2 regions of the Chryseomicrobium aureum genome follow, and region 1 is predicted to be linked to the other one. Evidence: predicted binding sites of a transcription regulator. Region 1 holds the regulator's gene; the other holds the start of a gene.
The links. The regulator CtsR, encoded in region 1, represses protease genes until heat stress. The targets are predictions, from matches to a motif close to ATGGTCAATAAAGGTCAAACA.
Positions count from the first base shown of each region.

Region 2: a site for CtsR is predicted at 12,828-12,848, ahead of ACF3OH_RS04840 (ATP-dependent Clp protease ATP-binding subunit). Genes of this name have one in related genera too.

Region 1 is NZ_CP171117.1:220,259-236,365, reverse strand. Features, by position in the region: gene ACF3OH_RS01315 (ATP-dependent Clp protease ATP-binding subunit) at 1-375, opposite strand, end outside; gene ACF3OH_RS01310 (protein arginine kinase) at 365-1,450, opposite strand; gene ACF3OH_RS01305 (UvrB/UvrC motif-containing protein) at 1,453-1,974, opposite strand; gene ACF3OH_RS01300 (CtsR family transcriptional regulator) at 1,974-2,447, opposite strand; gene ACF3OH_RS01295 (NCS2 family permease) at 2,569-3,870, opposite strand; gene corA (magnesium/cobalt transporter CorA) at 4,077-5,042, shown strand; gene rluF (23S rRNA pseudouridine(2604) synthase RluF) at 5,054-5,761, shown strand; gene ACF3OH_RS01280 (DUF6904 family protein) at 5,777-6,502, shown strand; gene ACF3OH_RS01275 (Mur ligase family protein) at 6,538-8,076, opposite strand; gene ACF3OH_RS01270 (DUF6509 family protein) at 8,081-8,371, opposite strand; gene ACF3OH_RS01265 (DUF779 domain-containing protein) at 8,440-8,799, opposite strand; gene adh (aldehyde dehydrogenase) at 8,823-10,343, opposite strand; gene ACF3OH_RS01255 (TRM11 family SAM-dependent methyltransferase) at 10,473-11,423, opposite strand; gene ACF3OH_RS01250 (TraB/GumN family protein) at 11,439-12,608, opposite strand; gene ACF3OH_RS01245 (MarR family winged helix-turn-helix transcriptional regulator) at 12,662-13,123, opposite strand; gene ACF3OH_RS01240 (EAL domain-containing protein) at 13,199-14,182, opposite strand; gene ACF3OH_RS01235 (potassium/proton antiporter) at 14,260-15,714, opposite strand; gene ACF3OH_RS01230 (hypothetical protein) at 15,888-16,070, opposite strand.
Region 2 is NZ_CP171117.1:883,566-899,672, forward strand. Features, by position in the region: gene addB (helicase-exonuclease AddAB subunit AddB) at 1-3,073, shown strand, start outside; gene addA (helicase-exonuclease AddAB subunit AddA) at 3,070-6,663, shown strand; gene ACF3OH_RS04805 (DUF418 domain-containing protein) at 6,669-7,835, shown strand; gene ACF3OH_RS04810 (fumarylacetoacetate hydrolase family protein) at 7,892-8,788, shown strand; gene ACF3OH_RS04815 (YisL family protein) at 8,803-9,177, shown strand; gene ACF3OH_RS04820 (alpha-amylase family glycosyl hydrolase) at 9,301-10,608, shown strand; gene ACF3OH_RS04825 (DegV family protein) at 10,643-11,494, opposite strand; gene ACF3OH_RS04830 (Cof-type HAD-IIB family hydrolase) at 11,505-12,323, opposite strand; gene ACF3OH_RS04835 (metal-sulfur cluster assembly factor) at 12,435-12,743, shown strand; gene ACF3OH_RS04840 (ATP-dependent Clp protease ATP-binding subunit) at 12,864-14,993, shown strand; gene ACF3OH_RS04845 (YjzD family protein) at 15,370-15,555, opposite strand; gene ACF3OH_RS04850 (beta-ketoacyl-ACP synthase III) at 15,729-16,107, shown strand, end outside.

The sequences.
Region 1 (16,107 bases):
TAGAACGCGAGCCGCTACACCTTCCCCTTCACGAATCAGTGCAAGTAGCAAGTGTTCTGTCCCAATATAAGAATGACCAAGTTTACGTGATTCGTCGACTGAGAGTTCAATGACTTTTTTAGCACGTGGTGTATAGTGCACAATCGGACCAACATCTTTTTCGCCCGTTCCGACTAATTCTTCAATGCCTTCTTCAATCGCTTTTGGATCGACGTTACTAGCCTCTAACGCTTTCGCCGCAATGCCGTTCCCTTCACGAATCAGACCTAACAAAATATGTTCAGTGCCAATTGCTTCATGCTTTAAACGAATCGCTTCTTCTTGAGCGAGTTGAAGTACTTTTTGTGAGCGCTGTGTAAAACGATTAAACATCATATGAGTTCTCTCCTTTTTCTTCTATAGTCAACCGTTCCCTAATCATTTTTGCCCGAAACACATCGCGGTCTTTCGGGGACAATGTAGAACCGGCATAGTGCTGTAAAAATCCAGGCTGCATAAATACCATACATTCATTCAAAATCGTTTTGTTGACGTTTCGAATGATAGCTAAGTCGATTGCTAACCGGACGTCGGATAGACATTGTGCTGCTTCTTCTGTCGTCAACATCCGGGCGTAGCGCAGTGTGCCTAGTGAGCGAAACAACTTATCCTCTAGTGTTATGCGTGAATGGGAAAGCAGTGCTTCGCGCGCTTCCCGTTCTTTTTCAATCAATTGGGTCGTCAAGCCTTTCAGTTCTTGTAAAATCTCGACTTCCGCTTTACCTAGTGTTACTTGGTTGGATACTTGGTAGACATTCCCGAGAGCTTCACTGCCTTCTCCATAAATGCCTCGCACAACCATGCCAAGACGGTTGATGATAGGTGCGATACGAGCCATTTGTTTCGTAGCGGTCAAGGCCGGCAAGTGCATCATGACGGACGCACGGAGACCTGTTCCTGTATTGGTCGGGCATGTCGTTAAATAACCATACTTCTCATCAAACGCATAGCGAACATTGCGGTCAAGTGTCCGGTCGATTTCCCGCGCTTGTTTGTACGCCTCTTCTAATTGAAGACCAGGGAGTATGCACTGTATGCGCAAATGATCTTCTTCGTTGATCATGATGCTAAGAGATTCATCTTCAGAAATGACAGCTGCCGCTTCATGCTCAGATTCAATTAAGCTTGGGCTGATTAAATGTTTTTCAATCAAGACTTGTTTATCGAGTGCATCTAATTGCTTCATCTGATAAGACGTAAACTCGTGCGATAAGTTTTCCTGGTCAAGCAAAATGCCTGAGACAGTCTGTTCGATTTTATGCGCCTCGTCCTCAGTAAATGCCAGAGGAAACTTAAAACCTTCTATATTTCGAGCCAATCGGATTCGCGTGCTCATGACAATATCCGCATATTCTCCTGAGCTTTCCATCCAACTGGTCACTTGATTTTTTAAAAAGCGATTCATATCCACTGTCAATCGCCTCCTTTTGAGAGTTTCGCCTCAAGCTCTCTTGCTTGGTCACGGAGAGTGGCGGCTGTTTCAAACTCTTCTTCAGCGATTGCTTGTTGCATACGAGACCGAATGTCTTCAATGCGACGCTTTAAATCGCGCGTCTCTTCATATGCTTCTGGAACTTGGCCGATGTGTTCAGCATTGCCGTTGTGTAGTCGCTTCATGACAGGGGGTAAGGCATTGCCAAATGTCTCATAACATTCTGCACAGCCAAATTTCCCGCGATGCACAAAGCGTTCATAGGTCCAGCCACAATTCGGACAGCTCCACTGACTTTTTTCACGACTAGCTTGTGTTTTTGTTTGTTCAGGTGTAAACAAGTTCGTGAGCAGTTGATGAACCGTTAATGGATCTTGCTGGTTTTGAAAAGGGTGTAACTGACTTGCACAGACATCACAGAGATGTCGCGTGAATGGTTCTCCGTTCTGCGTAACCGTCATTTTGACATGTGCAGGACGTTGTTTACAGTTTTCACAAATCATCAGCGACCCTCCTTTTCGTGAAGTAACGTAAGAAGCATCGCTTGAGCGACCCGCCCTCTCAATTGATCACGTAGTGGCAACGGAACTGACAAGGTAGACCGTGCACACGCCGCAACAATTAGTTTTGCTTCTCGTTTTGAAATCATGTCTAAGTCAAGCAGGCGGTAGACCATGTCTTCCACCATGGATTCAGATGCCCCGTTTTCAAGAGCATCTAACATATCCCGAATGACATCTGTCTGTTCGGTCGCCTCTAAGCGGAAGATACGTATATACCCACCTCCACCTCGCTTACTTTCAACTATATAGCCACGATCTACAGTGAACCGTGTATTAATTACATAATTAATTTGCGAGGGGACGCATTGAAATTTCTCCGCGACTTCATTGCGTTTTATTTCAATCTGCCCTTGATTAGTAGATTCGATAATACTTTTCAAATACCCTTCAATAATATCTGAGATATTTTTCATGGTGTCACCTCCTACTGACTTTGACTATCTTTGACTTTATTATACGAATTCACTTTGTAGCGTGCAATTGTTTTGACTCCAAATAAAAAAGCATGCCGAGAAATCGGCATGCTTCTCTATATTAATGGGGAAGATAAATCAGCTGGAACAAGAACAAGACAGCGAAGATATAAAGGAGTGGATGTACTTCTTTATAGCGGCCTTGCACTATTTTTAGAATCGGATAGATGATAAACCCAAGTTCGATTCCTGTTGCAATACTCGACGTGAGCGGCATTGCCAAAATTACAATGAATGCAGGAAATGCCTCATCAAACGCATCCCAATCAATATGCTTCACAGCCCCAATCATTAATGACCCAATGATAATCAAAGCTGGTGCTGTGATCGCCGCCACTCCAGAAAGAGCCGCAACAAATGGACCGAGAAACGCAGCGATGATAAAGAGAATTCCTACAGTCAATGTAGTCAGACCTGTACGTCCGCCAACAGCTACTCCTGAAGAAGACTCAATGTAGGCAGTCGTTGGGCTCGTCCCGAACATAGAACCTACCGTCGTCGCAACAGAATCGGCAAGGAGTGCTTGACGAGCGCGTGGAAGGCGTTCTCCCTTCATGAGCCCGGCTTGTTTGGCAACGCCGACCATTGTTCCGGTTGTATCAAACAAGGTCACTAATACAAAGGACACGACAATCCCAAGCATGCCGAATTGAATGACGTCTAAAAAAGCTGTGACGGGATTCCAAACAAGAATGCCCTCTGGTAAGGAAGGGATTTCAAAGAATCCATCGAACTTCAATTGACCGCTAAAGAAGGCAACGACCCCTGTCGCTACCATCCCGTAAAAGATGGCACCGTACACATTGCGCACCATCAAAATTAGTGTCACAAGTAGACCAAACAACGTGAGCAGAGCAGCTGGGCTTGTTAAATCCCCGAGTTTCACTAAGTTCGTTTCATGCGCTTCAACGATTGTAGACATGCGCAGTCCAATAAATGATATGAACAATCCGATTCCCGCCGTGATACCGTGCTTCAAGTTGGATGGAATGCTAATAATCAACTTTTCACGTAAAGACGTTAATGACAAAATGACAAAGATAATACCGGCGATGAACACTGCAGAGAAAGCCGTTAAATAATCGATTTGTCCATTCGAGGAAATAACGACTGTATAGGTGAAGAAAGCATTTAATCCCATTCCTGGAGCGATGGCAATCGGATAATTCGCAAATAGCGCCATCCATAACGTACCAACGACGGCGGCTATGATAGTGGCTAAGAAAACTTGATCAAACGGAACGCCTGCTTCCGCCAAAATAACGGGGTTGACGATGACTATATAAACCATTGTAAGAAAAGTGGTAATTCCAGCTACAACTTCTGTTTTAACAGTTGTGCCATGTTGCTGTAAACGAAACATATGAACTCTCCTAAATACGAACATTTTTGAAATACTTAACAATATTATTCGCTTTTATATTAAATTGCAACCCTTTTTCAAAAGAAACACGAAAAAACCATCTCCTAATTAGAAGATGGTTCGTGTTTTGCTATCATTTTGTTGACGAGAAATACTTTTGACTTCCGCTAGAAGCGGGTATGATAGAACAAGCAGGAGGTGGTTTTATGATTCGCACAGTAGGAGTCACAACAGATCACGAACTGATTCAAAACTTTTCTTTGGATCAATTACAAGATAATTTGTTCGAGTGGTATTGGGTCGATATTAGCAACCCTTCCATTGACGAGCAAAATCTATTACGAGACTTTTTTCAATTTCACCCGCTCGCAATAGAGGACTGCCTGCATGATTTGCAGCGACCTAAACTCGATAATTATGACCGTCATACCTTTTTTGTGCTACATACATATAACGAAAAGACGATGGAAGCAGAAGAGTTAGACGTCTTTGTTGGAGGAAATTTTGTCGTAACGTTCCATTATGAAGAAATGCATGAACTTGACGAGGCACTTGACCGTCTTATTCATAGTACGAAGTCTTGGAAAAGAGGCGCTATGCACGCTCTGTATCAAATCATCGATAAAGTAGTGGATCATTACTTCCCCATCATCTACAAAATTGAGGATTATTTAAATATTGTCGAGGATGACATGTCTAGGCATCATGACCAGTTTTCTATGAACCGAGTCTTTGAAATTCGCAGTGATTTATTGCACCTGAGACGAACAATCAATCCAATGCGAGATTTACTTTATAGAATGCTTGCATCTTCACGCTTGAATTTTTCGCAGGAAGAGCGCACCTATTTCGAAGATATTTACGATCACCTTATCAAACTATCTGAAATGATCGATTCCAATCGAGATTTGACAGCGGATATACGGGATAGTCATATGTCGATGAACGCTAGCCGAATGAACCGAATCATGATGACACTTACAATTGTATCCATCGTCTTCATCCCGCTCACATTCGTCGCAGGGGTTTACGGGATGAACTTTACAAATATGCCGGAACTTAATTGGTCGTTCGGCTATTACGGGGTATTGTTATTCATGTTTATGATTGCAGGTGGAATGCTCACCTGGTTTACTTATAAAGGCTGGTTTAAATTATTCAAAAATCAATAAGGAGGTACGCCATGCGTATCAATAAATATTTAGCTGAAGCAGGAATTGTTTCTCGCAGAGGGGCCGATCAGTGGATTTTAGATGGCCGTGTAATGATCAATGGCAAGCCTGCAGAACTAGGAAGTCGAATAGAGGATGGCGATGAAGTAAAGGTCGACGGGAAAATGATTTCTCAAGAACAAGAGCTCGTCTATCTAGCTTTAAACAAGCCTATAGGAATTACGAGTACGACAGAGCGCCATATCGAAGGAAACATCATTGATTTCGTCAATCATGAAAAGCGTATTTTTCACGTAGGACGGCTCGATAAAGATTCGGATGGCTTAATTCTTTTGACGAATGACGGCGACATCGTCAATGAAATTCTTCGCTCTGAAAATGAGCATGATAAAGAGTACATCGTGACAGTGAATGAACGTCTGACGGAAACATTTTTAGAAAAAATGGCAACGGGCGTGAAGATTTTAGATACCGTCACAAAGCCAGCAAAAGTGAAAAAACTTGGGCCGTATACATTTTCCATCATTCTGACCCAAGGGCTCAACCGACAAATCCGCCGCATGTGTTCCGCGCTCGGGTTCACTATTAAACGATTACAACGCGTGCGTATCATGAACATCGAACTTGGAAGCTTACCCATCGGTAAATGGCGTAATTTAACGGAAGACGAAAAGCAGGAACTGTTCAAACTGCTCAACTATCAACCGAAACGTTCATAAAGGGAGAGATGCAGGATGTTAACGATTCAATCTACACCTTATGCAACAGGCGCAACCATCAGCGGAGACATTTGGGATTTCGACGCTTTCCTTACGGCGGCTTTCGATCTAATTGGAGACACTAATAAATTCTACGATTATCAAAGTACACATGATCGCCTTACCGCGGCATTAATCAAATTAGCTGCGGCACGTAAAGGGAAAGAAGAAGTGATAGTTGTCTCTAATGGAGCAACTCGTGATCAACTAAAAGAAAAAGGAATGATCACTCCAGAGCGCAACGTATACTTTGGCTATAAAATGTTATGGCCAGAACTTCTATTCACAGCATTCGGGTTAAATGATTTTGTCTTGTTGCGCAGCAAGAACTTCAAGCACCCACATCTTCATCTCTACACGATGGAAGTCCGCTTATTTCAAGCAAAAGTCATCGAAGCCTTAGAAATCGCGATGCCAGACGAGGATTTTTCCGATGTGAAGCAAGCGCTTTTGTCACCCGAACGTTCAACAGAAGATTATGCAACCCAGTACGTCGATATGTTGGCTTTGTCTTATTTAAATGTACCGAAAGAAGAACGCAAAGTCTTGCTGCCGAAAATCGCACGCAGCATCATCGTTGGTGGGAATGATTATGAAGTCTTTAAACAAAAAGTTGTTGCAGAAGCAAATAAAACAAAGAGCGCTGTGCACAACATCAAATTAACAGCGGATTATCCAGATTATGACGATATTGAGTGGTAAAAAAAGACCTGAAGCCATCGCTTCAGGTCTTTTCGTTATACCCCCGCCACACGTGTAGCGAGCGGTTTGAATAACTTTTCTTTATCTAATTCTGGATGCATTGAAGAAAGTTCTTCTAAAGCATACTTTGCACCATAGTCCATCCCTTGGCACCCTGCTAGCAAAACAACATCGTTGTCTTCTGCTTGGTGCAGCCCTTGTCGAACTGCTTCTGGGAGCTCATCGAACAAATGAACTTTGATTCCCGCAGCTTCCATGACATCAAGGAATACAGCTTTCTCCTCCTCTGCCACAACATCTTTTGCCGTGACATCGGATTTACTGCTGGTTGCAATGACTTCTGTCAGCCCAAGCTTAGGTGCCCAGCGAACAATTGCCTCCGCATTTTCACGATTCACTGTAACACCTCGATCTCCGCGAATCGCATACACAAGCTTCAAGTTTTTGTAGTCCATCTTTTCAAGCGTACTAAGGGTAATATCGATATTTCCGCTGTTTGCAAAGTGGTCATCAAAGATTTTGAAGCTCTCTTCAAAAATCATCTCGAAACGACGTTCAACCCCTGCAAAGTTTTTCATCGCACGTTGAATCGTCTCAATTGGGGCATCACATAATAATCCAATCGCAATTGACACTAGCGAGTTATAAACAGAATGATAGCCTGGTGTTCCTAACGATACTCTAAAATCACCTTGTGGAATTGTACCTTGCGGTGTTTCAAGCGTGTCTGCAATCGACACTGTGAACTCTGCACGCCCTGTTGATAAATCAAGGTCTACACAACGAATATCCGCTTCTTCACTTTCCACACCGATTGTCACTACAAAAGCATCTGTCTGATCTTGCAAAGCTGCAGAATAAGAATCATCTAAATTCAAAATCGCTACTTTATCAACGCCTGCACGTGTGACAAGCTTTGATTTATGCATCACATAGTTCTCAAATGAAGAATGCAGGTCGATATGTTCACGGCTGATGTTATTGAATGTCACAATATCAAAATCAACACTGCCAACTCGGTCTAGTTCGAGTGCTGAAGAAGATACTTCCATTACGACGTGTTGGATGTCTGATTCCACCATTTCAGAAAAATAGCGTTGTAGATCCAGAGATTCTGGTGTGGTTAATTCTGAAGGCTCCGCCTTGTCACCAATCTTGACAACAACTGTCCCAATGAGACCAGTTTGAAGCCCATGCTCTTCTAAAATAGCATTGGCCATGAATGACGTGGACGTCTTTCCGTTTGTAGCTGTGATTCCGATTGTTTTCATATGCTGTGTCGGGTGAGAGTAGTATGCATCGGCAAGCGCCGCCAAACTGCTGCGCGCATCCTTCACGCGGTATTGAGGGACATCTACCCCATCAATAAATTCTTCCACAACTAGCGCTACAGCACCCGCCTCAACTGCTGATTTGGCAAATGTATGACCATCTGCCTTTACTCCGCGCATACAAACAAATACATCTCCAGGCTTCACATTACGGGAGTTGTAAGCAAGCCCTGTAATTTCGATATCTTGTTCATTTCGTTTTTGCTCAATTCCGATTACAGGCAAAATATGTGAAAACTTCATTTCGTCACCCCTCTTTGTAGTGCTCTTGGCAAAACGCCAGGAGTGTCTCTAACTCTTCTTGCTCCAGCTCAAAATCTAGCACTTTCGCGGTTGTCCGGTCAATAAAATGTGCTTGAGCAATTCGCTGTCCTTTTGAATCGTCTGCAAAGATGACACGTACATCAATGGAGTCGGTCTCTTCAAATAGTTCATCCTCCTCGTCATATACGAGGCCAATTAAAAATTCATAGCGGTCTCCTTCTACAATTCCAGTTGGGTCATGTAGTTTTTCCACTTCAAATGATTCGATTTGCATGGTCATCCTCCTTGTCCATGCCTCCATTATACAAAAAAAACTCCTCCCATAAAGGAGGAGCCATTCGATTAGGTATTTTGGAGCTCTTTATTCTCTTCTGCCGTGAATGCCCGGGACCTTGTGAGGAATCGTTTACCTTCCACACCTTCTAGTGAAAACATCCCACCTCGTCCATCCACCACATCAATAATCAATTGCGTATGTTTCCAGTACTCAAATTGATTTTTATGGATATAGAACTTGGCACCTCCGATTTCACCGAGATAAATGTCCTGGTCTCCAATCAATAAGTCCCCTTCTGGGTAGCACATTGGAGAAGATCCATCACAACACCCTCCAGACTGATGAAACATTACAGGGCCGTGCTTGTCAGTGAGCAGCGCAATCAAATCAAGGGCGGCTTCTGTCGCTACAACGCGTTCTGTCATCGTCTTCACCTCCTACTAGGAGATCAGAAGAATCCTAGTTTGTTTTCATCATACGATACAAGTAGGTTCTTTGTCTGTTGATAGTGACTGAGCATCATCAAGTGATTCTCGCGTCCGATACCAGACATCTTGTATCCTCCAAATGCTGCGTGTGCAGGATACGCATGGTAACAGTTCGTCCATACACGACCTGCTTGGATGCCACGGCCGAAACGGTATGCTGTGTTCATATCACGTGTCCACACACCAGAACCTAGGCCATATAATGTATCATTTGCAATCTCAAGAGCTTCTTCTTTTGTTTTGAAAGTCGTAACCGATACAACCGGTCCGAAAATTTCTTCTTGGAAGATTCGCATCTTATTATGTCCTTTGAAAACAGTCGGCTTGATGTAGTAGCCTTCTGCAAAGTCGCCACCTAAATCGTTGCGCTCTCCACCCGCTAAACATTCTGCGCCTTCTTGCTTCCCGATATCTAGGTACGACAAGATTTTTTCCATTTGCTCTGTTGATGCTTGTGCACCCATCATTGTGTTCGGATCAAGTGGATTTCCTGTAGCAATCGCTTCTACACGCTTCAGAACTTTTTCCATAAATTTATCGTAGATTGATTCTTGGATAAGCGCTCGGGATGGACAAGTACACACTTCTCCTTGATTCAGTGCGAAGAGAACAAATCCTTCAACTGCTTTATCCAGGAAAGCATCGTCTTTGTCCATGATGTCCTCGAAGAAGATATTTGGCGATTTCCCACCAAGCTCAAGTGTTACAGGAATCAAGTTTTGAGAAGCATACTGCATGATCAAGCGACCTGTAGTCGTCTCACCTGTGAAAGCGATTTTTGCAATACGCGGGCTTGAAGCAAGTGGTTTCCCAGCTTCTAATCCAAATCCATTCACGATATTGATAACCCCTGGAGGTAATATGTCTTCGATTAATTCCATTAATACAAGAATTGAAGCCGGAGTTTGTTCAGCTGGCTTCAGTACTACACAGTTTCCAGCAGCTAGTGCCGGCGCAAGTTTCCATACTGCCATTAAGATCGGGAAGTTCCAAGGAATGATCTGCCCTACAACTCCAAGTGGCTCGTGGAAGTGATACGCTACCGTATTGTTATCGATTTGACTTAAGTTTCCTTCTTGTGCTCGAATCGCACCTGCAAAATAACGGAAGTGATCGATAGCAAGTGGTAAATCTGCATTTAGAGTCTCACGAACAGCTTTCCCGTTATCCCATGTCTCAGCAACGGCAAGTAGTTCTAAGTTTTCCTCAATGCGGTCTGCAATTTTATTTAAAATCACTGCGCGTTCTGCAACAGAAGTAGTTCCCCAACTATCCTTTGCAGCATGTGCAGCATCTAGTGCTAAGTCAATGTCTTCAGAAGTTGAACGGGCAATCTTCGTAAATACTTTCCCAGTTACAGGTGTTACATTTTCAAAATATTGACCCTTGACTGGAGCAGTCCATTTCCCATTAATGTAGTTATCGTATTGCTCTTTGAAGTGAACGACTGCGCCGTCCGTATTCGGAAACTTATAAACCATTCTTATCTCTCCCTTTGGTTAATTTGCGTAATGAATACGCTTACATTTCTCCCACCTTCTATTTTGTCAGATTATATGGAATATTTCAATAAAATGTTTTGAAGTCAAACAAAAACGCCTAATCGGTGGTTACCGATTAGACGTTTCGCATACTACTATTTCTCTTGTGAAGCGTTGTTTGGTCGTAGTAGCTCTATCCACTACTCTGAGGCCCGCCGCTTCAATCGCCGTATCCATAGACTCAATCGTCACGATAATTACTTTGTCCGCAAGTCGGGCGGCATGTCTAATTAAGTCGTGTTGTTGCGTTTCCGTAGAGTGCGTGTAGAGATTGTAGGGAAGATCTAAAAATGCCACATCATAGTGACCTTCTTCCTCTTGAATTGCTCGTATCTCTACATCAATAGGAACCGGGTAATTGTAGTGTTCAAGATTTTCACGCGCTCCGACACAAGCAAGTGGATTTTTATCTCTTCCTTTGACGAACATCCCCATTGATGCTGCCTCCACTAGAACCGTGCCAATACCACAACATGGATCGATTAAGGCAAGGTCGCGCGCATGGGGGTTCGCAATATTGACGAGCGTCCGTGCCGTTCTCGCATTTAAAGCCGTTGAATACCCTTGTGGTTTTGCTACGTGCTCCATCCAAACTGGCCGACTTCTCTCGAGTAGCCCGAAATACCATCGTCCCTCATAAACTGTAACGGCGTACACTTGATCAGGTGTCTTCATCTCTAGGGGACCCGGCATCTCATTCCCTATGGTACGTGCAAGTTGGAGGCGCTGTTCATTTAAAAATGATGTCGTCCCTTCGTGCTTCATGAATACAACTTTGTAAGACTCCTGTGCGTCTCCAAAGTCCTTTGCACTCTCAATGATTTCGTCAACACTTACCGCTGATTTTAAGACATGTAACTTCTCCCGAATGAACACACTTCGAGAAGGGTCGATGGATACAGAAGATCCGATCACTTTGCCCACAGTTGATTGACCGAAAAAAGCTCGAATCTCTATTTCTGCAAGTGCGCCCTCTTCTGGATTATATCCATACGTATAAATATAAAATGGTGCCATCATCTTACTGCCTACTTTCTATAATCCAATATTGGCGAAAAACTGGCGAATCACATCTGCCCCACCAACAATTGTTCCAATCGAGCCAAAGATATTCGTTAATACAACCACCAATAGAACACGTGTTACTTTGTTACGCCAGAAACCTTTCACGGTGAAGACATCTTCAGACAATCGTTCAAAGTCTCCCACTGTTGGCTTGCGCATAAACGCTTGAACAAGTCCCGACACCCATCCTGAAGCCAAAATCGGATGCAAGGCTGTGATAGGTGCTGCGAAAAATGCAGATAGAACCGCTAATGGGTGTCCAAAAGCAACAGCAGCTCCAATTGCAGCCATCGTGCCTGTCCAGAGTATCCAGCTCAGCGCTTGATTTGCGCCAGCTTCGGGATTCACAAAAAATGTTGCTACAATCAACGCGATGATAATGGCAGGCAAAGCCCAACCTAAAATCGTTGGGACAATCGATTTCGGTGGACGTTCAGACAGCTTTTCTAGGTCATGAGTATGGTGAATCTCTTTAGTAATACCTGGAACGTGAGCAGCTCCTAATACGGCAACTATCTTGTTTCCGGGTGCTGTTTTGATCTTTTGCGCCAGATATTGATCTCGCTCATCAATAAGGGGTTGTTTTAGACGAGGGAATGATTCGGTAAACTCCGCAAGAACTGCTTGCAACGTATCTTGCTGCTTCATTTTTTCCATCTCTTCTTCTGTAATTGTATCTTTCTCAAAAATCCCAAAGACAACACCTGCTAGAAGTTGCGATTTGCCCCAAAACCCTAAGTTTGCCCAAATACGTGCAAACGTCACTTGAATGTCTCGGTCAGCTAGTACAAGCTCAGCCCCGACTTCTCTCGCACTTTCAATACCTTGAATCTGTTCAGCTCCAGGAGTGACATCAAATTGCTTCGCCATACGATTTTGAAAAGACGAAATCGCTAAGTTCATCAAAAGCATAGTTGCCTTCTTCTCTTTAATGACTTTGAAGATGTCCATGTTCTTCCACTTGTCACCTTGTTGTATAGACTGGTAGCGCTGTTGATCCAACTCAATACACACTGCATCTGGGCGCTCTCTCTCAATCACTTCTTTCACTTCAAGAGCACTGGCTTTTGAAACGTGTGCAGCACCAATTAGAATAATTTCTTTCCCGTCTATTTCCAGGCGGGTAATCGTTTCTTCCATTCTAGTTGCCCACCTTTTCATATTTTCATATAATTTTCAGAAATTTCTTATTATTATGAAAGCGCTTTCTTTACTAAACCATTCAGCACTTGTTGTTCTTCAGGTGTCCAGCACGTTAAAAATTCTTTATCTGCGCTTACAGCCGTATCGTTTAGACGAGAAACTTCTTCCTCACCTTTAGAAGTCAGAGAAAGTAGTTTTAAGTTCCCAGATTTCTCCGTTTGCACAAGTCCGACCTTTTCAAGTCTCGTTATCATTTGGCTTACATTTCCTTTTGTTACAGAAAGTAGGTCACTCAATTGTTGTTGGTGCAATGGTTGATGTTCTTTAATTTTCCGTAATGCATTGAATTGTGTAAATGTAATAGAATGATCAGCAAATGCTGCCTCCATCGCTCTACTCCACTCCAAAGTCACACGTTGAAACTGTTCTTGTATCTCTAAAGAAGATGCTTGTTGCATCGTCGTCAAGATTTGATTTTTAATTTTTTTACGTTTCTTCTTCATTTTTACCATTTGAAATCCTCCTTGATGTTTATAATTAAACATTTTACATGACTCTTTTCGTAGATGCCACTAAAAAAAGACGCCTCAGAAATTGAGAGCGTCTTGAGATGCAGGTTCTGCCTGTGGTCTTCCTATGTAATATCCTTGGAACAACACATAACCAGCATTTTTTAACCAGTCATATTCTTCTTTTGTTTCAATTCCTTCTGCCAATGGAATTGTTCCGATCTTACGAGCCTGTTGCAAAAATGCGTTAGCAACCCGTTGTTTGTTCGCATCTGCATGCACGTCTGTTACGAACTGACGATCCAATTTCATGTAGTGCGGCTCAATTCCTTTTAAGAGTTCTAGTGTGCTGAACCCTTCTCCTACATCATCTAGTGCATACATAAACCCTTTTTCCTTGTAGTACGTCAGTATGTTCTTTAGATGTTGGACATCATCAACTTGTTCAGTCTCTACAACTTCAAATACTAATTGCTGCGGATCCACATTTAATTTGCTGGCAAGTTGCATTGTGCTGCGCAAGCAAAACTCAGGAGAGTAGATAGATGTTGGAATAAAGTTAATAAAGGCTTTCACTCGATCCAATCTAGCAGCATGACGAACAGCTGCCATTCGACACATACGGTCTAAAGCGTATAAACGTCCACGAGATTTTGCAGCTGCAAATGCTTCGTTAGGAAAAATAGGATTCCCTTCAGAATCTGTAAAACGCGCTAATAGTTCATATCCAAACAATGCACCATCTGAACGGACGATGGGCTGAAAATGACACTCCACTCGCTCTTGAAGAATAATTTCATCGATCCAACCCATTTCAAGAAAACCACTTAAATTTGAGAGTGGAGACCAGTCCGTTTGCTCTGTTTTGAACACTATATGTTCTAATTCAAGATGATCCTCAAAGAAGTTGACGACTTCCGGTACGTGATGTTCGGGAAGAGTCACTTCATTTTCATGGGAATTGACAGGTACTTCATTTCTTTCTAAGAAAGCTATTACAGCTGGAACTAATAGAAGATTATGTTGTTCTTTAAATCGAAAAGTGTAGTTTAGATTACTCACTTGACACCCCTGACACCCCATTGAGGTCACCCCTTAATTTTTATTAGCTGAATTTTATCATTTTTCTGTAAATCAAGTTACTGCTCGTTTTCTGACTGTCTAAACAATTTCTTGATTGCAGAACGATTCGTTTTCGGTACCAATACATACAGTACATCGCCTGCTTCAATAAAAGTGTCTCCACGAGGTGTAATTACACGGTTACCACGAATTACCGCGGTAATGAGTGTATCGGTCGGAAGCTCTACATTCTTTAGCTCTTGCCCGACAATTGTAGCATTCTCTTCAATCACGACTTCAATGATTTCTGTATTTGTTTTTCCTATTGAGACCAACTCTAAACTATGCGGTACTTGAATAGTTTTCGCGCCCACTAAACTCAATTTCTCTGCAAAGGGCGTTAAAGTGGCTCCTTGGAATAATGCAGAAAGTAAAACTACGAAAAATACAACATTGAACAATAAATCAGCATTCTCTAATCCCGCTAGTAGTGGATAGGTGGCCAATACGATTGGGACTGCTCCGCGTAAACCTGCCCAGGAAATGAAGAGTTTTTCCTTTGCATTAAATTGGCTAAACAACAAACTAATGTAAACCCCAAGAGGTCGTGCTACGAACATTAAAATAAGAGCAAGTAAAAGCCCCTGCCAAATCACGTCTCGTAACTGATTTGGAAATACGAGCAGACCAAGCAATATAAACATACAAATTTGCATCATCCACGCAAACCCTTCATTGAAACGGAAAATTGAGTGGCGATAGGTTAGATCCATATTTCCAAGGACCACAGCCATTACATAAACTGCAAGTAACCCACTTGCTCCGATCGCAGTTGTAAAAGCATATGTGAAAATAGCAAACCCCATTGCGAGAACAGGGTAGAGACCAGAAGAATCGAGATTGATCTTATTGATGGCCCATACCGAAAGTCGCCCAATTAAGAGACCGACTAGTAAACCGATTCCCATCTGCCAAAAGAATGAGCCAATTAATGAGAGCAACGGCCCCGCCTCTGCTTGGATCAAGCTAATAAATGTAATCGTTAAAAATACTGCCATCGGATCGTTCGTTCCGGATTCTGCTTCAAGTGTAGATGTGATGTTCGGTTTGATATTTTTATTCCCAAGAACAGCAAAAACAGCTGCAGCATCCGTAGATCCTACAATCGCACCAAATAACATCCCCTCTAACCATGAGAGACCTAGAACAAACTTGGCTACAACACCAATCCCGACTGTTGTAAGGAGCACTCCAATAGTCGCGAGTGAGGTTGCAGCAGGAAGAACCGTTCGCATCGTCCGCCATTTTGTTTGCATTCCTCCCTCAAACAAAATAACAATAAGCGCAAGGATCCCTACAAGTTGTGTGATTTTTGCATTATCAAAATAAATGTATTGACTTGCAATCATTCCTACACCAATAAAAAGAACAAGAGATGGTAATCCAAGACGAGATGAAAATTTAGTTGTCGCTACACCTACTATCAGTAAAATTGATAACACAAATATTGCTGAGTCGACGGTAAATGTCATTCGTCATCCCCTTCCTAAACATTTAGATACCTGTAATTATACCGCTCTAAGGTATAGGAAACAATTGATAGTCCTCTCGACTTAAAGCAATTATTGTAGGGATATATCGAATTGAGTTGACTTTAAAATCACTCAATAAGAAACGCCTCCTACGATTGCAGGAGGCTTACTAGTTATAAATTCTCCGTATTGATCCGCGGTTGAGGATCTACTACTTCCGTGTCTTCATTTTTGTCAGCATCCATATCATTTGAAGATAGCTTGAGTTTTTTATCCTCAAGTTCTCTGATCACTCGTTTTTTATGTTCATCTTCATTCGTGGTGTAGTCTTCATTTTTCTTTTCTTCTCCGAACATCCAATCACCTCACCTAAATTAGTTGTTACCAATTACA
Region 2 (16,107 bases), 660 kb from region 1:
CAGTAGATATACCATTACGCCTGAAACGTTAAATGCGAGTCTGAAAAGGTTGCAGGAACAAGGTGCGCCCGTTCCACTGCAACAAAAAGCACAAGACTTGATGACAATTACACAAGAGCTTGAAGCGCGTCTGGGAACTGAATACATCGATGGCGAAGGACACCTGCGCCGATTGATTGAACAAATTCCGAAATCATCTTTGATTGCAGAAAGTGAATTTTATATTGATTCATTTACTGCGTTTACACCAATTGAGCTTTCCATAGTAGAGAAGCTCATGTGCCATGCTAAAGAAGTACATATTGCTCTACCTCTGCATGCACGTCACGAAGCGCTAGACGAAGATAGTCTTTTTCATGCACCGGCGACTACCCTTGCGAAGATAGAGAAACTGGCTTTTGAACAAGATGTACCAGTGCATCCAGATCTTCATCTTATTAATCAGCACAGGCTACAAACGAATGGCCTTCGTCATGCAGAAGCGCAGTTTGATCAATTGCGACCTGCTACTAGTTCAGATACAGAAGGAATCACAGTAATTGAAGCTACCAACCCTCGAGTAGAGGTACACGCGGTAGCAGCAAAAATTCGTCATTTAGTATTTGAAAAAGGCTATCGCTACAAAGATATTGCCATCGTTCATAGAGATGCACAAACATACGAGCAACTGCTGAAGACCAGTTTGTCTCAAGTAGATATTCCACACTTTAGCAATGAAAAAAGACCGATGCTAGACCATCCGTTGATTGAACTTAGTAAAGCGTTATTTGCAATCCTTCAGACCAATTTCTCGTATGAAGCGATGTTCCGCGCCATCAAAACGGGTCTTATAGTACCTAATGATGACACCTGGAGAACGCGTGTTTATCGTTTGGAAAACTTTGTTTTAGAAAGAGGCATCAGAGGAGACAGATGGTGGACGGATAGCTGGTGGCATGTCAAACGTATACGAGGAATGGAGTATTTTAAGTCGCCACAAACTGATGAAGAACGCGCAAGTGAACAAGAATTGAAAGCAACTCGAGACCGGATTCTTGCTGTCGTTCGTCCATTTGCAGAGACTTTAAATTCTTGTACATCTGCACTTGAGTTTGCGAATGCCTTAGTCACCGCCATTCAAACTGCTGCGGTCCCTCAAAAGCTGTCAGTTCTGCAACAACAAGCGGAACAACAATCTTTGCAAGATGAAGCTGTAGAACACCGACAAGTATGGAAAGAATGGACGCATGTTCTCGAACAATTTGAATTGATGTTCCGCAATCAATCCATTACACCAGAAGATGCATCTGCGATTTTAGAGGAAGGCTTTGATCAATTATGCTTTTCTAAAATCCCACCGAGTATCGATCAAGTCATTATTGGTCAAGCAGACACTGCGAGATTTTTAGGAATCAAAGCACTGTTTGTATTAGGGATGAATGATGGAACGTTTCCTAAGAGGATCGATAACGAAGGCTTACTGACTGATGAGGACCGAAGCTTTTTAGCATCAACAGGACTCGAACTTGCACCTACCACTAAAGAACAGTTATTAGAAGAAAATTATGTTCTTTATAAAGTACTTACAACAGCTAGCCATCACGTTTCAATCAGCTATGTGCTAGCGGATTCAGAAGGAAAAGCGTTGTTACCTTCTATCTATGTGAAGCGCTTAGCAAGCTTGTTCTCTGAATCACTAACACAAACAATAGCTTTAAAAGATTTTGATGGTGACACGCCTCATCTCATCAACCATCCACGTAGTGCATTAATAGGGTTCGGTTTAAAAAAATATGAACAGCACCAAGGTTTTCCACTTCCAATTTACTGGCAGGGTGTTGAACGTTTTTTGCTTGATGACCCTTATTGGCAATCGGTTGTCGAGCATATTGAAAAACCGCTCGAGCGAAAGCCAGGAACAGAAAAAATTTCACGACAAGCAGCTACTAATTTGTATACTTCAACAATTAAGGGCAGTGTATCACGTGTTGAAACGTATTACAGTTGCCCATTCAAGCAATTTGCAGCGTATGGCCTAGAACTGAAGGAGCGAGATGTTTTTAAATTAGAAGCCCCTGCCATGGGAGACCTTTTCCATGCAGCGTTAAAATGGATATCCGATTATACAACCGAGCACTCGATTGCTTGGAGTGATTTAACACAAAAACAGTCTACAGAACTTGCTAGTAAAGCTATTGCTCATATCGTCCCTTTATTTTTCAATCAATTGCTACTCAGTACGAACCGGTATCAATACATCACGCGTAAGTTGACTCGAATCGTATCTTCTACATTAAATGCAATGCGTCAGCATGCTACGCGTTCGAAGTTTCATCCGGTTGCTATCGAGGTCGGTTTTGGACTTGGAGAACAGTTACCGCCATTGAAATTGCAACTCGCCAACAACTCAACAATGGAATTGCGAGGGCGAATTGATCGGATTGATGCAGCGACGATTCATGACCAAAACTACATTCGCGTCATTGATTACAAATCATCCAAAAAAGGACTTGATTTAAATGAAGTGTATCACGGTCTTTCTTTGCAGATGCTTACGTATTTAGATGTCGCCACTCATTTTTCGTCCGAATGGTTAGACAGCCCTGCACAACCCGGGGGCGTCTTATATTTGCACTTGCATGAACCTACACACCAAACAAAAGAAGAGCTCCCTGAACAAAAAATTGAGGATTTGAAATTAAAATCCTACAAAATGGATGGCCTGTTGACGACAGAATGGGACGTACTCGAAGCGATGGATGATGAACTGAAAGGGCATTCCGATATTGTTCCAGTTCATGTGAAACGAGACGGCTCGTATGGCGTTACATCAAAAGTTGTGCCGCCTGAGGAGTTGAAAAAGACAGGCGAATTTATCCGAAAACGTCATCGGCAAGCAGGAGGAGGAATGCTTGCTGGGGATGCACGCGTACTGCCATATAAATTAAGAGACAAAATGCCATGTCAGTTTTGTGCATATCGCAGCGTCTGCCAAATCGATCCTCAAAATCCACAGCAACCTATTCGTAAATTGGTCGTTGAAAAACCAGAGATACTACTCGATAAAATCAAGACAGAGGTGGAACCGACATGATACCTGAAAAACCACAGACGGAAACGTGGACAGATGCCCAGTGGCAAGCCATTTGGCAACACGGTTCCGATACACTCGTCTCTGCTGCTGCAGGATCCGGGAAAACAGCAGTACTTATTCGCCGTTTAATTGAAAAAATCATTCGAAAAAATGACCCAGTGAATGTCGATGAGCTGCTTGTTGTGACATTCACAAATGCAGCAGCTGCAGAAATGCGTCACCGATTAGGAGATGCCCTTGAAAAAGCATTATTAGAAGACCCGGATTCTAAACATTTGCGCAAACAACTGCATTTACTGAATAAAGCATCCATTTCGACACTGCATTCGTTTTGTTTACAAGTGATTCGTCAGCATGGGTACCTCCTCGATATCGATCCAGGATTTCGCTTAGCAAATGAAAATGAAGCAGCACTCCTTCAAGAAGATGCATTAGAAGAAATCATTGAAGAAGCATATGAAATGGACCAAGAGCGAATGTACCGCCTTGCGGATTCATTTTCATCAGACCGCTCAGATCTCGCGCTAGAGCATTTAATTCGACAACTCTATAAATACGCACGTGTTCACCCAAATCCAGATGACTGGTTAAGTCGAGTAACTGCTCAATATGCATTAACAGAAACAACGGCAGTAGATGACCTTCCGTATACGGAACAAGTAAAGAAATCGATTTTGTATCGGGTGCAAACTGCGCTTTCTCAAGTTCAATTAATGGAATCTCTCGCGCGTTCAGGTAGTGGTCTTGATGCACTCGAGCAGACTGCAGCACTCGACCGTCAGCTTCTCTCTGCAGCCGAAGAGTGTGTGACGAGTGGCACTTGGCAAGACTTATATGATTTCTTTTCACACTTCAAATGGCCAACAGCTAAAGCTGTTAGAGGGGACCATGATGAAGACGTCAAACAACAAGCACAAGCCATTCGTAATCAGTACAAGACGCAACTAGTGGACATTAAAGAAGATTATTTTATGCGGCGACCGGAAAGATTACTTGACGAGATTCGCTTCATGCATCCAATTATTGAAACATTGGTCTCACGTGTCAACGAGTTTTCCGCTCGGTACGAAGAGAAAAAAGCAGAGCGTAGCCTATTAGATTTCTCTGACCTCGAGCATAAAGCCTTTGCAATTCTGTCGGACGAGAGGGCACCTTCTGACATTGCACTGAGCTATCGCCGAAAGTTCAAAGAAGTACTTGTAGACGAGTATCAAGATATAAACCTCTTGCAAGAAAGTATCATTCAGCGCGTAAAAAGTGGGGATGATGCAACAGGAAACTTATTTATGGTGGGAGATGTGAAGCAATCTATTTATCGCTTCCGTCTAGCGGAACCTATGCTGTTCCTCGGAAAGTACCAAGACTATAAAACGACAACTCAAAGTGGAGAGGCAATCGATTTAAATGCTAACTTCCGCAGCCGCAAACAAGTACTGAGCGGAATCAACTATATCTTTGAACAAATCATGGGAGAAGATGTTGGAGAAATTGCTTATGATGAAGATGCTGCCCTAAAGCCTGGAGCTCCTTACCCTGACTCTGATGTAGCGATTGACGTCCACATTTTGCAAAAAGATGTAGAAGGTGAGGACCTGTCAAAAGCGCGAGCTGAGGCCGAATGGGTGGCCACGAAAATTCAGACACTTCTCGCATCAGGAGCTGAAGTGACCGACCCTTGGACAGATAAAACAAGACTTGCCGAATACCGGGATTTTGTTGTATTGATGCGCTCGATGACGTGGACCGGTGACTTTAGTGACGTATTTAAGAAACACCACATTCCTCTTTACGTAGAGATGAAAACAGGGTTTTATGATGCCCTTGAGGTCATCTGGATGATGGAACTGTTAAAAGTGATTGATAATCCTATGCAAGATATCCCCCTTGTTGCCGTACTCCGTTCTCCTATGATTGGGTTGAACGATGAGGAACTAGCAACACTTCGGACTTTTGATAAAAAATGTTCCTATTATGACTTGATTATGAATCGTCACGCTCTTCAAGGACTGCCACAAGCAACGCGAGAAAAAGTACAGCATTTCGTAGTGCTGCTGAATGCATGGCAAAAGAAAAGCCAATCGGGTCCATTGAGTGATTTGATCTGGTCGATTTATCAAGATGTTTATTTGCTTGAACAAGTGGCAACAATGCCAAACGGAAGTCAGCGTGTATCTAACCTCCATCTGTTCCTTGACCAAGCAGAGCAATTTGAAAAGACATCATACCGCGGTGTTTTTCGATTCCTTCGCTTTATCGAACGAATTCGAAGTCGTGGAGATGATGTGGGAGAGGCAAAGGCGATTAGTGATCGGGAGAATGTAGTTCGAATTATGACAATCCATGCCTCTAAAGGGTTAGAATTCCCATACGTGTTCTTACCTGGAATGGCACGTGGTTTCAACCGAATGGATTTCAATGAAAACTACTTATTCGATCAACACTATGGAATTGCTGTGAAAGCCATCGATCCTGATTTACGAATTGCCTACCATTCCTTGCCGTATAACGCATTAAAAGAAACGAAAGAATTACAGGCAAATGCGGAAGAAATGCGGATTTTGTATGTAGCAATGACACGTGCACGCGAGAAGCTTTTCATGGTATTGACTGTTCCAGATGTTGATGCAGCGGTTGAGAAGTGGGGCACTGCAAGTTACGTCCCTGCCACTGCACCTGTCCCTCCATTCATGCGGAGTAATGCCAAGAGTTATTGGGACTGGTTAGGACCAGCTTGGATGCGACTTCCCGAGTTTCAACAGCTCCTCGGTCTCTTACCGAGTGCAATCAAGCCGTTGCCTGGAGTATTTCACTTCGAGCTCGAAATAATGGAAGAAAAAGAAGTTGCGGAATTTGAACAAGTGAAGCAATTTGATCAAATGAGTGTGCAAAATGCGTCTCTACCAAACTTCTATCTGGAACCTTATCCGTTTGAAGTAGCTACAAAAAAAGCGGCAAAACAGACAGTTAGTGAGTTAAAACGAGTGCAGCTCTATGAAGCAAGTAATGAAGACTTTTTTGCAAGTCCACCAAGTGCATTCCAAGAAGAAGAGTGGGAAGTTCCATCGTTTATGGAACGAGGATCTAGTATTTCTGCTACCTCTCGTGGAACGATTTATCATAGTGTTTTTCAACATATTCCGATTTCTCAGAGCGTAAACATTCCAAACTTCTTGAATGAACTTGTACAACGAGAAATCTTGACGGAAGAAGAAAAACAACTTGTACGAGTGAAAGATATTGATGCATTCTTGCAGAGTGAGTTGATGCAAGATTTGCTGGCTGCCAAACAGTACTACCGAGAGCAACCGTTTACTTATGCCTACCAAGATGACGCGGGAAATCATCAAATCATCCAAGGGGTCATTGACCTGTTCTTCCAAGATAAAAATGACAACTGGCACTTGATTGATTTTAAAACGGATGCGCTAGTTGAACTGAGAAATCAACCAGACAAAATCGCACAAGAACTTCGGAATCGTTACTCTGTGCAGATGACGATTTACGGCAATGCTTTAGAAGATATATTAGCAATCAAGCTAGCTTCTAAACGTATATACAGCGTCACATATAGAGAGATAGTCGACATTTAGGAGGAATGAGAATCGTGCAATTTCAACCGGTTACATCTAAAGAAAGATTTCGAGAAATCGATCAGTTACGAGGGTTTTCTTTATTGGGAATCCTCATCGTGAACATGTTATTCTTCCATTCACCCTATATCTATTTCGATCCATTTAACTGGTACACTGTGCCCCAAGATAAAGTGATGTATCAGTGGATTGATATATGGGTACAAGGCAGTTTTTATCCACTCTTTGCGATGTTGTTTGGGTTCGGTCTGGCTCTACAATTTGAGCGAATGCAAGACAAGTTTGTTTCATTCGGTTTAAAACGAATGGGCGTGCTCCTGTTATTTGGAATTCTTCATGTCCTCTTGTTATGGGCTGGGGATATATTAATTACGTATGCAGCAAGTGGTTTTGTTTTGTTATTTATGTTACGGCTGTCTGCAAAATGGTTGTTTGGATTAGCTCTATTGTTTTATATGATTCCGAACATCGCAATCACAGGTCTTTTGTTCTTAGTGACACGTCTTGATGCGAATGCACTAGCAATGTATAACTCGGTGCAAGGGATTGAGGCGTCCATTCTGGCTTATGGTTCAGGAAACTATGCAGAAGCTTTCTCGCAGCGCTTAGCGGACTGGATGTTTATGAATCAAGGTGGATTGTTCTTATTGTGGATGCTCTTTACGATTCTTCCGTTGATGATGCTTGGGGCTGCAGCAGCTAAAGGGAATCTGATAGGCTTTATTCGTGTCAATCCGGTGAGAAGTATCCTAATTGGGGTGAGTATTGCCACAGTAGGTACCGTTACGAAATGGGTGCCGTATTTTACAGAAGGCAATATCTTGACAGCAATGATTCAAGATTCATTTGGAGGACCCATACAAGCGATTGGATACGCATTTCTGTTTTTGGCACTGGCTGCTAAGTTCACATCATTTATAGCTTTCCGACCGTTTGAAACGGCGGGACGCATGTCTCTATCTATCTATATTTTAATGTCAATTCTTGCCACAACATTCTTCTATTCGTATGGGCTTGGTTTCTATGGACAGGTAGACGTAGTAGCAGGTACGTGGATTGCTCTTGGTATCTATGCACTCTGTGTGATTTTTGCAGAACTTTGGTTGTCACGTGCAAAACAAGGGCCGCTGGAGAAAATTTGGCGGACTTTGACGTACCCACGCAACAAATAGATGAAATTTTAGTCGAACTATAATAGACTGTAGTTAAAGGGAAAAGGAGCTGTCTTATGAAACTATTATCCTATCGCTATCAACAGCATGAGAAGTTTGGACCGAAAGTGAAAAAGCAAGAAGCCGTATGGGATGTTCAAAAGATCAATGAGCACTTTGGTAAATTTACAGATTTTCCTGCTACTCTTGCAGAGGGAACGGCAACGGGCATGGACTTCGTCGAGCAAATCAATAAGTTAGTAAAACTAGCTGAGATAAGTGACGAAGCAGGTACATTCAAGCATGAGTTTACGGATATTGAATGGTTGTCGCCGATTCCACGAACACCTAAAAACATTTTTGCTATCGGTAAAAACTATGCAGATCATGCAAAAGAAATGGGTGGAGAGGCGATTGATTTTGTAGTTTTCACAAAATCTCCAACAGCTATTGTCGGAGATGAGGCAACAATTTCTCTACACACTGACGTGACGAGTCAGTTAGATTATGAAGGGGAACTTGCCATTGTCATCGGAAAAGGTGGGAAGTCCATTCCAGAACGTATGGCCTTTGATGCAATCTTTGGTTATACAATCGGCAACGATATTACCGCACGTGACCTTCAAAAGAATCACCAACAATATTTCTTAGGGAAAAGTCTTGCAGGAAGCTGTCCACTGGGTCCTTACGTAGTGACAAAAGATGAACTTCCAAACCCACATGAACTGACAATTGTGACGAAAGTAAACGATGAAATTCGTCAAAATGGAAAAACATCGACTATGGTCTACTCGATTGAACAAATTGTTTCAAAATTGAGCGCGGTTGTGGAGCTCGAACCTGGAGATATTATTTTAACAGGAACTCCTGCAGGTGTTGGAAAAGGATTCGAACCACCAAAGTTTTTAGCGTCTGGTGATATGGTTAAAGTTTCCGTAGAAGGTATCGGTACGCTCGTCACACATATTGAATAATTAGGAGGAACGACATGGACTTTTTAGCATCAACGCATTTACACATCACAACTTGGGTGTTGGCAATTGCTCTTTTCTTCATCGCTTACCTCATGCCAGCAGCTGCAAAGAACACGAAAATCGTACATATGATTTTACGTGTAGATTATATTTTAGTAATTCTTACAGGACTTGCTCTTTTCATTGAGGGTATGGGCTTTGGAATGGGCATGCTGTACGGGTTTAAATTTTTAGCAGGCGTGTTGGTCATCGGTATGATGGAGATGGCGCTTGTGAAAAAGAAAAAGGGCCAGCCATCTACATTATTTGTTGTATTGATGCTTGTGTTCTTATTCGTAGCTCTATACTTAGGATTCAAGCTTCCAATGGGAATCAATTTCTTAGCGTAATCCATTTCACCACTCGACTTCGGTCGGGTGGTTTTTTGTTGGTCACATAATCTTCAGATTGTAGCAGGTGAATTTCTCTTTTGCTCTGGTACAATAAAGAAAGATGAAGGAGGAAGTAGCCGAATGAAACGCATACCATTACTAGTAGTAGCCGTCTTACTGCTAAGCATACCTACACCTGCATTTGCTTCATTGCAACAGGAAAGTATCTATGACTTACTCGTTGACCGCTACTTTAACCAAACGTCTAACAACGACATAGACGTCAATACACAAGACCCGCAAGCGTTTGCGGGGGGAGATTTTCTCGGAATTCGTGATCGTCTCGCACACATTCAAGACATGGGATTTACCTACATATCTATAGGTCCCATCTTTGAAACCGAAAAGTATGATGGCTCTGAGATTAGTAGCTATTCTTCAATCGAGTCTCGATACGGAACAGAAGAAGAATTTGTAGATTTACTAGACGAATTACACGCAAAAGATATGAAGCTTATGATCGACTTACCCATTGGTGATGCAACGCCTGAAAACCTTCAAGAGATGCAAGCGTTTGTTGAAAGGTTCCCTATTGACGGGGTGAAACTGACAAACATCCCTGCAACCATCACACCGGAAGTTGAACAATTTGTCGCTGCAATCAATACAGATGAACGTGATGTCATCAGTTTAGAAGAAACTGATCTCGAACTCGATGCAAACTATTCATCTGATACGACTACTGCATTTCAACAAGCGTTCAAAACAGTCGACCAACCGATGAGTGGCCTGATCAATTTTACTGAATCAGACATACTAACATTGGATACTTTAGTAACGGAACGCTTTACTTACTTCAGTACTGAAGAAAACATGTTCCCCCCTACACGTATTATGGTAGCTATGGGAGCGCTTCTTACATTGCCAGGAGTACCTGTAATGACATATGGAACAGAAATTGCCATGAACGGTGATTCACAAGAATCTAGTCACCAAATCATGAACTTCCGTGTTGATGAAGATATCATGCTATTTATCGAGGACTTACAAACCATTCGCAACCAATCGGAAGCCCTTCAGCGTGGTGATTTCGAATTGTTGCAAGAAGAGGATGGATACTTAGTTTTTAAGCGCTCTACAGAGAATGAGGCTTTTATCGTAGTCATCAATAATACGAGTGGCACGAAAACATTTGCTGCTTCAGAAGAAATTGTGGGAGTCGATAAGGAGTTGCGTGGTCTATTTGGGCGTGACGTGGTGCGTCAAGCAGATAATGGAGAGTATCGCTTGACGATTGACCGTGAATTAGTTGAACTCTACCATGTGAAAGAAAATTCAGGGTTAAATACGGCTTATATTATTGCTATGGCAATTGCTTATGCTTTGTTCTTAGGTTTTATTTACCTTGTTTGGAGAAAAGGGAAGCAAAAACGTGCACAACAGAACTAAAAAACCGGAGAGCCACTTTGGCCCTCCGGTTTTTTTACGTCAATTTATTGTAGAAGAATACAGATAAAGCACCCGGTCCAACATGGGCACCGATAGCGGAGCCAATCATCTGAATCTCAAAATCTTTTACTCCGTATGTTTCTTCAAGCAGTGATTTTAATTCATTGGCAGCAGTTTCATCGTCACCGTGTGAGATATGCACGGTTTGCTTTGCTAACTCACTTCCGTTTTCACCGACTAACTCCACGAGTCGTTTGATTACTTTTTTGCGACCGCGAATCTTCTCAATCGGAATCAACTTTCCATCTTCGACATGTAGGACAGGCTTGATGTTTAATAGCCCCCCTACAAATGCGCTCGTCTTAGAAACGCGTCCTCCACGTGCCATATAATCTAAATCTTCTACTGTAAAGAAGTGCTCGATTGTTGAAATTGTGTCAAAAAGTTGCTGTTCGATTTCTGAAACAGAAAGTCCTCTTTCACGAAGAGTGACAGCTTTTTTAACAAGCATTCCATAGCCAAGTGAAGCACATTTTGAATCGACAACAGCAAATTGGAAGTCAGGATAATTCTCTTGCACTTGATCACGCATCATTACCGCAGTATTATACGTTCCAGATAGTTCAGATGAGAATGCAACATAGACTCCTTGTTCTCCACGCTTTGCTAAAGATTCAAACTCTTGTAAAAACGTTTCAGGGGACACTTGAGAGGTTTTAGGTTGGTGGCCCTCACGAATTTTGTCATACACTTCTTTTGCTTGGATTCCTAGGATATCCTCGTAATCGTTTCCTTCGATATGTACACGGAGTGGGAACAAGTCCACGTCCGCTTGTTGGAAGTAGGCTAAAGGAAGATCAGTAGCACTATCCGCGTAAATTTTCATTGTATTCCTCCTATACATGTAGTTTTAAACTCAAACGCTCTTCTAAATAAATCCCGATACCATCTTCATTGTTTGTGCCGATGATTTCATTTGCAATTGATTTTAACGGATTGATGGCATTGCCCATTGCAACACCAGTTCCAGCGTACTCAATCATTTCCAAATCATTGTCTTCATCTCCAAAAGCAATAATACGGCTCTTTGGAATATTTAAGTGTTCAGCCACAGGTTGAATGCCTACAGCCTTATTCAACCCACTTTTGACGATTTCAATAACATGCCAAGGTGCGCCCCAGCGTCTGTGGTCGATCACTTCTGCATGAACGTCACGAAGGTGTTTTCGAATCGATTCAACATGTTGCTCATCTGCATGAATCAGCATACTTGTTGGATCTTGCGTCAGGTATTTACGTAGGTCACCCGTCGTAAACTTCGGGTCTCCCCATGCAAATGCATTCATGATTTTTTCATCATGTTGATGCAAATACACATCATCTAATACTTCTGCTAGCAAGTTTTTCACTTCGTAATCCTCAACCGCATCAACGACCTCTTTGACAACTTTTAAATTGATTGGTTCGTGTCGTGTTTGCCAGCTAGAAGATAGTGGGTGATGGACATACGCTCCGTTGAAGTTTACAACCGGTGTAGTCAAACCAAGCTCTTTATAATACATACCTGTTGCACGGAATGGGCGCCCCGTCGCAATCATAATTTCGTGCCCAGCTTCTTTTGCTTTTCTAAGTGTTTCTTTTGTGCGTGGTGAAATCACTTTCTCATCTGTTAATAGTGTTCCATCCAGATCTAGTACGATCAAATGTTTTTCCATACTTTCACCTCTCCCTACACACTAGTTTACTCTTCTCACGAAACAGCGTCAAAGGTGGCAATTGTAAAGTTCATTTGATACACTACAAGTAACGGAAAGGTGGGAATTAAAATGGATCAAGATATGAAAGATAGTATGATGAGTGCTCTTGAAGAAGTCATCGATCCGGAGCTTGGAATTGATATCGTCAACCTTGGTTTAGTATACGATGTTGACTTGTCTGAAGAAGGATTGGCTGTAGTAACGATGACGTTGACGTCAATTGGCTGTCCGATGGGGCCGATGATTGTTGATCAGGTTAAAACTGCTCTTGGTCAGTTACCTGAGGTAAAAGAAACAGATGTAAATATTACGTTCAATCCACCCTGGTCACGTGATCACATGTCACGCTACGCTAAAATTGCATTAGGCATTCGCTAAATTACTCAAAACTCGACAGTTGTCGAGTTTTTTTGTTTACAGCATTTTACTTTACAAGGTGTCGAATCAGTTTGTATAATCAAATTAGTCAAAGAAGGTCAAAGTCAGGAGGAACTTACGATGCAAATGAATCAAATGCCGTCAGATGACAAAACACCTTTAGAGCAATTTGGAAGAAACTTGGTCAGCTACGCCAAGGAAGGAAAAATGGATCCAGTGATTGGCCGCGATCAAGAAATTCGGAACGTGATTCGAATTCTTTCTCGGAAAACAAAAAACAATCCAGTTCTCATAGGGGAACCAGGAGTAGGGAAAACAGCGATTGTAGAAGGACTTGCCCAACGAATTGTTAAAAAAGATGTACCTGAAGGATTGAAGGACAAAGAAATCTATGAACTCGACATGTCTGCATTAATTGCTGGTGCAAAGTACCGAGGCGAATTTGAAGAACGCTTAAAGTCTGTCTTAAAACAAGTTAAAGATAGCGAAGGATCTATTTTACTGTTTATCGACGAACTCCACACGATAGTCGGGGCTGGCAAGACAGACGGTGCGATGGATGCAGGGAACATGTTAAAGCCCATGCTTGCTAGAGGGGAGCTTCACTGTATAGGAGCAACAACGCTAGATGAGTACAGACTTTACATTGAAAAAGATCCTGCATTAGAGCGTAGATTCCAGCAAGTTCTAGTGAAAGAGCCAACTGTGGAAGATGCCATCTCTATTCTTCGTGGGTTAAAAGAACGTTTTGAACTGCATCATGGTGTGCGCATTCATGATCGTGCGATTGTAGCAGCTGCAGAGTTATCGAATCGTTATATTACGGATCGCTTCATGCCAGATAAAGCGATTGATTTAATTGACGAAGCCTGTGCAATGATTCGTACAGAAATTGATTCAATGCCACAAGAACTCGATGAAGTGACGCGTAAAATCATGCAACTTCAAATTGAAGAACAAGCATTGATGAAAGAAAAAGATGTCGCTAGCCAAAAGAGACTACAGAATTTACGCCAAGAATTAAATGCACTTGAATCTTCTTCATCGGAAATGAGAAATCAGTGGGAAAGCGAAAAGGCAGAATTAAAAGCAGTTCAAGGCAAAAGAGAGGAATTAGACCGCTTGCGTAGAGAGCTTGAGGAGGCAGAATCGGCATACGATCTAACAAAAGCTGCGGAACTGCGTCATGGGAAAATTCCAGAAGCAGAAAAAGAAGTAGCGGCACTTGAACAAGCTACTCCTGTTGAAGGACGCATACTACGTGAAGAAGTAACCGAAGAAGAAATTGCTTCAATTGTAGCAAGATGGACAGGGATCCCCGTCACAAAACTTGTCGAAGGAGAACGCGAGAAATTATTACGGTTAGAAGAAATCTTAGCTGAACGCGTTGTAGGGCAGGAACAAGCCATTCAGTACGTTTCAGAATCTGTTCTCCGTGCGCGTGCAGGAATTAAAGATGCGCACAAACCAATTGGATCTTTCTTATTCTTAGGGCCAACTGGCGTTGGAAAGACAGAGTTAGCCAAAACGCTCGCTGCACAATTATTTGATTCGGAACAACATTTCATTCGAATTGACATGTCAGAGTATATGGAGAAGCATAGCGTATCAAGATTAGTGGGAGCGCCTCCTGGCTATATCGGATACGAAGAAGGGGGGCAGTTAACAGAAGCTGTTCGAAGAAATCCTTATTCCGTTGTGTTACTTGACGAAATAGAAAAAGCCCATCCGGATGTAGCGAATATTCTACTCCAGATTTTAGACGATGGTCGTATCACCGATAGCCAAGGACGTCTCGTCGATTTTTCGAACACAATTGTTATCTTGACGTCGAACATTGGTTCCTCTTATTTAATTGAAACAAAAACCGATGTGGATCAACATCATCACGATTTGGTCATGCAAGCACTTCGCCAACACTTTAAACCGGAACTGTTAAATCGGATGGATGATATTGTGATGTTCCATGCTCTTGGCAATGAGCACTTTGAGAAAATTGCAGCTAAATATATGAAAGAACTCGCTGTAAAACTCCATCAACAAGAAATTGAGCTGGAAGTCGATGATTCTGTTTATAAGTGGATTGTTGAACAAGGGGTAGATGCTGCGTACGGGGCAAGACCACTGAAACGATTTATACAGCGCAATATAGAGACTCAAGTAGCCAAACAGCTCATCCGTGCAGAAGTAGTACCAGGCCAAACAATCAAACTGTCAATTGAAGATGGTCAGCTTCAACTTTCTGTTTAAAATTGTGAATGAAGAACTGATTTTCAGATTTAGTGTAAGTCTACAATTCAACTAAAGAGTGTAGGGGTGACTCCAGCGGGATTAAAAGCGGAAGCTGAGACCTTGTTTAGATGTGGAGAACGCCGCTCTAGAAATTCCGAGGAAATCAGACGTGCCCATGAAGGCGCAATTCAGCCTTTGTGGGTGCGGCTGATTCCGTAGTGTATTTCTGGCGTTCGCAACTCGATTTTGGCTCAGCCCGCGCCCGCGGAACGCTCCCCCTGCACGCTCATTGAACGATCATTCTAAGCTCTAATATAAGAGATAAAAAAACAGTATCTTCTCCTGATTAAAACCAAGAGAAAATACTGTTTTTATTTTCTAACCACATCACCAATTAATGATGAGCATTTTTAGGCATCTTCGGAAGCAAAGCATCAATTAAAATGATAGCTACTGCCATGACAACACCCATAATAAGACCATTCGACAAAACGAAGTCTACATTAATTACAGCGCTTACTACATAATTTAACATTGTCACTAAAATTAGTGACCAAAAGAGAACTGTTACGTATTGCATAGTCGTCACCTCAGTCAATTTTCTTCTTGAATCATACCACAAATTATTTCCCGAATGTATGAAAAACCTAAAAAACATCCTAAACATCAGCAGAGTGTTGATAAATGTTCACGATTTCGATATGATTATGACCAGGTGCTAATAATAGATAGTAAAGAAAAGAGGATGACAAAATGGGTGTAGGCATATGGGGAATTGGATCCTACGTTCCAGAAAACCGAGTCACAAATGATGACTTGGCCGAACGAATGGAAACGTCAGACGAATGGATCAAATCACGGACAGGAATAGAGGCACGACATCTGGCAGATGAGTCACAAGATACTTCGGATATTGCATATGAAGCAGCACGGAAAGCATTACAGAACGCCCAAGTCGAAGCTACAGACATTGATTTAATTTTAGTGGCTACAGTAACTCCTGATCAGCCATTTCCTACGGTTGCAAACATGTTACAACACCGACTAGGTGCTACAAAGGCTGCTTCCATGGATGTGTCAGCTGCTTGTGCTGGATTTATGTATGCATTAATTACAGGTTCTCAGTTCATTC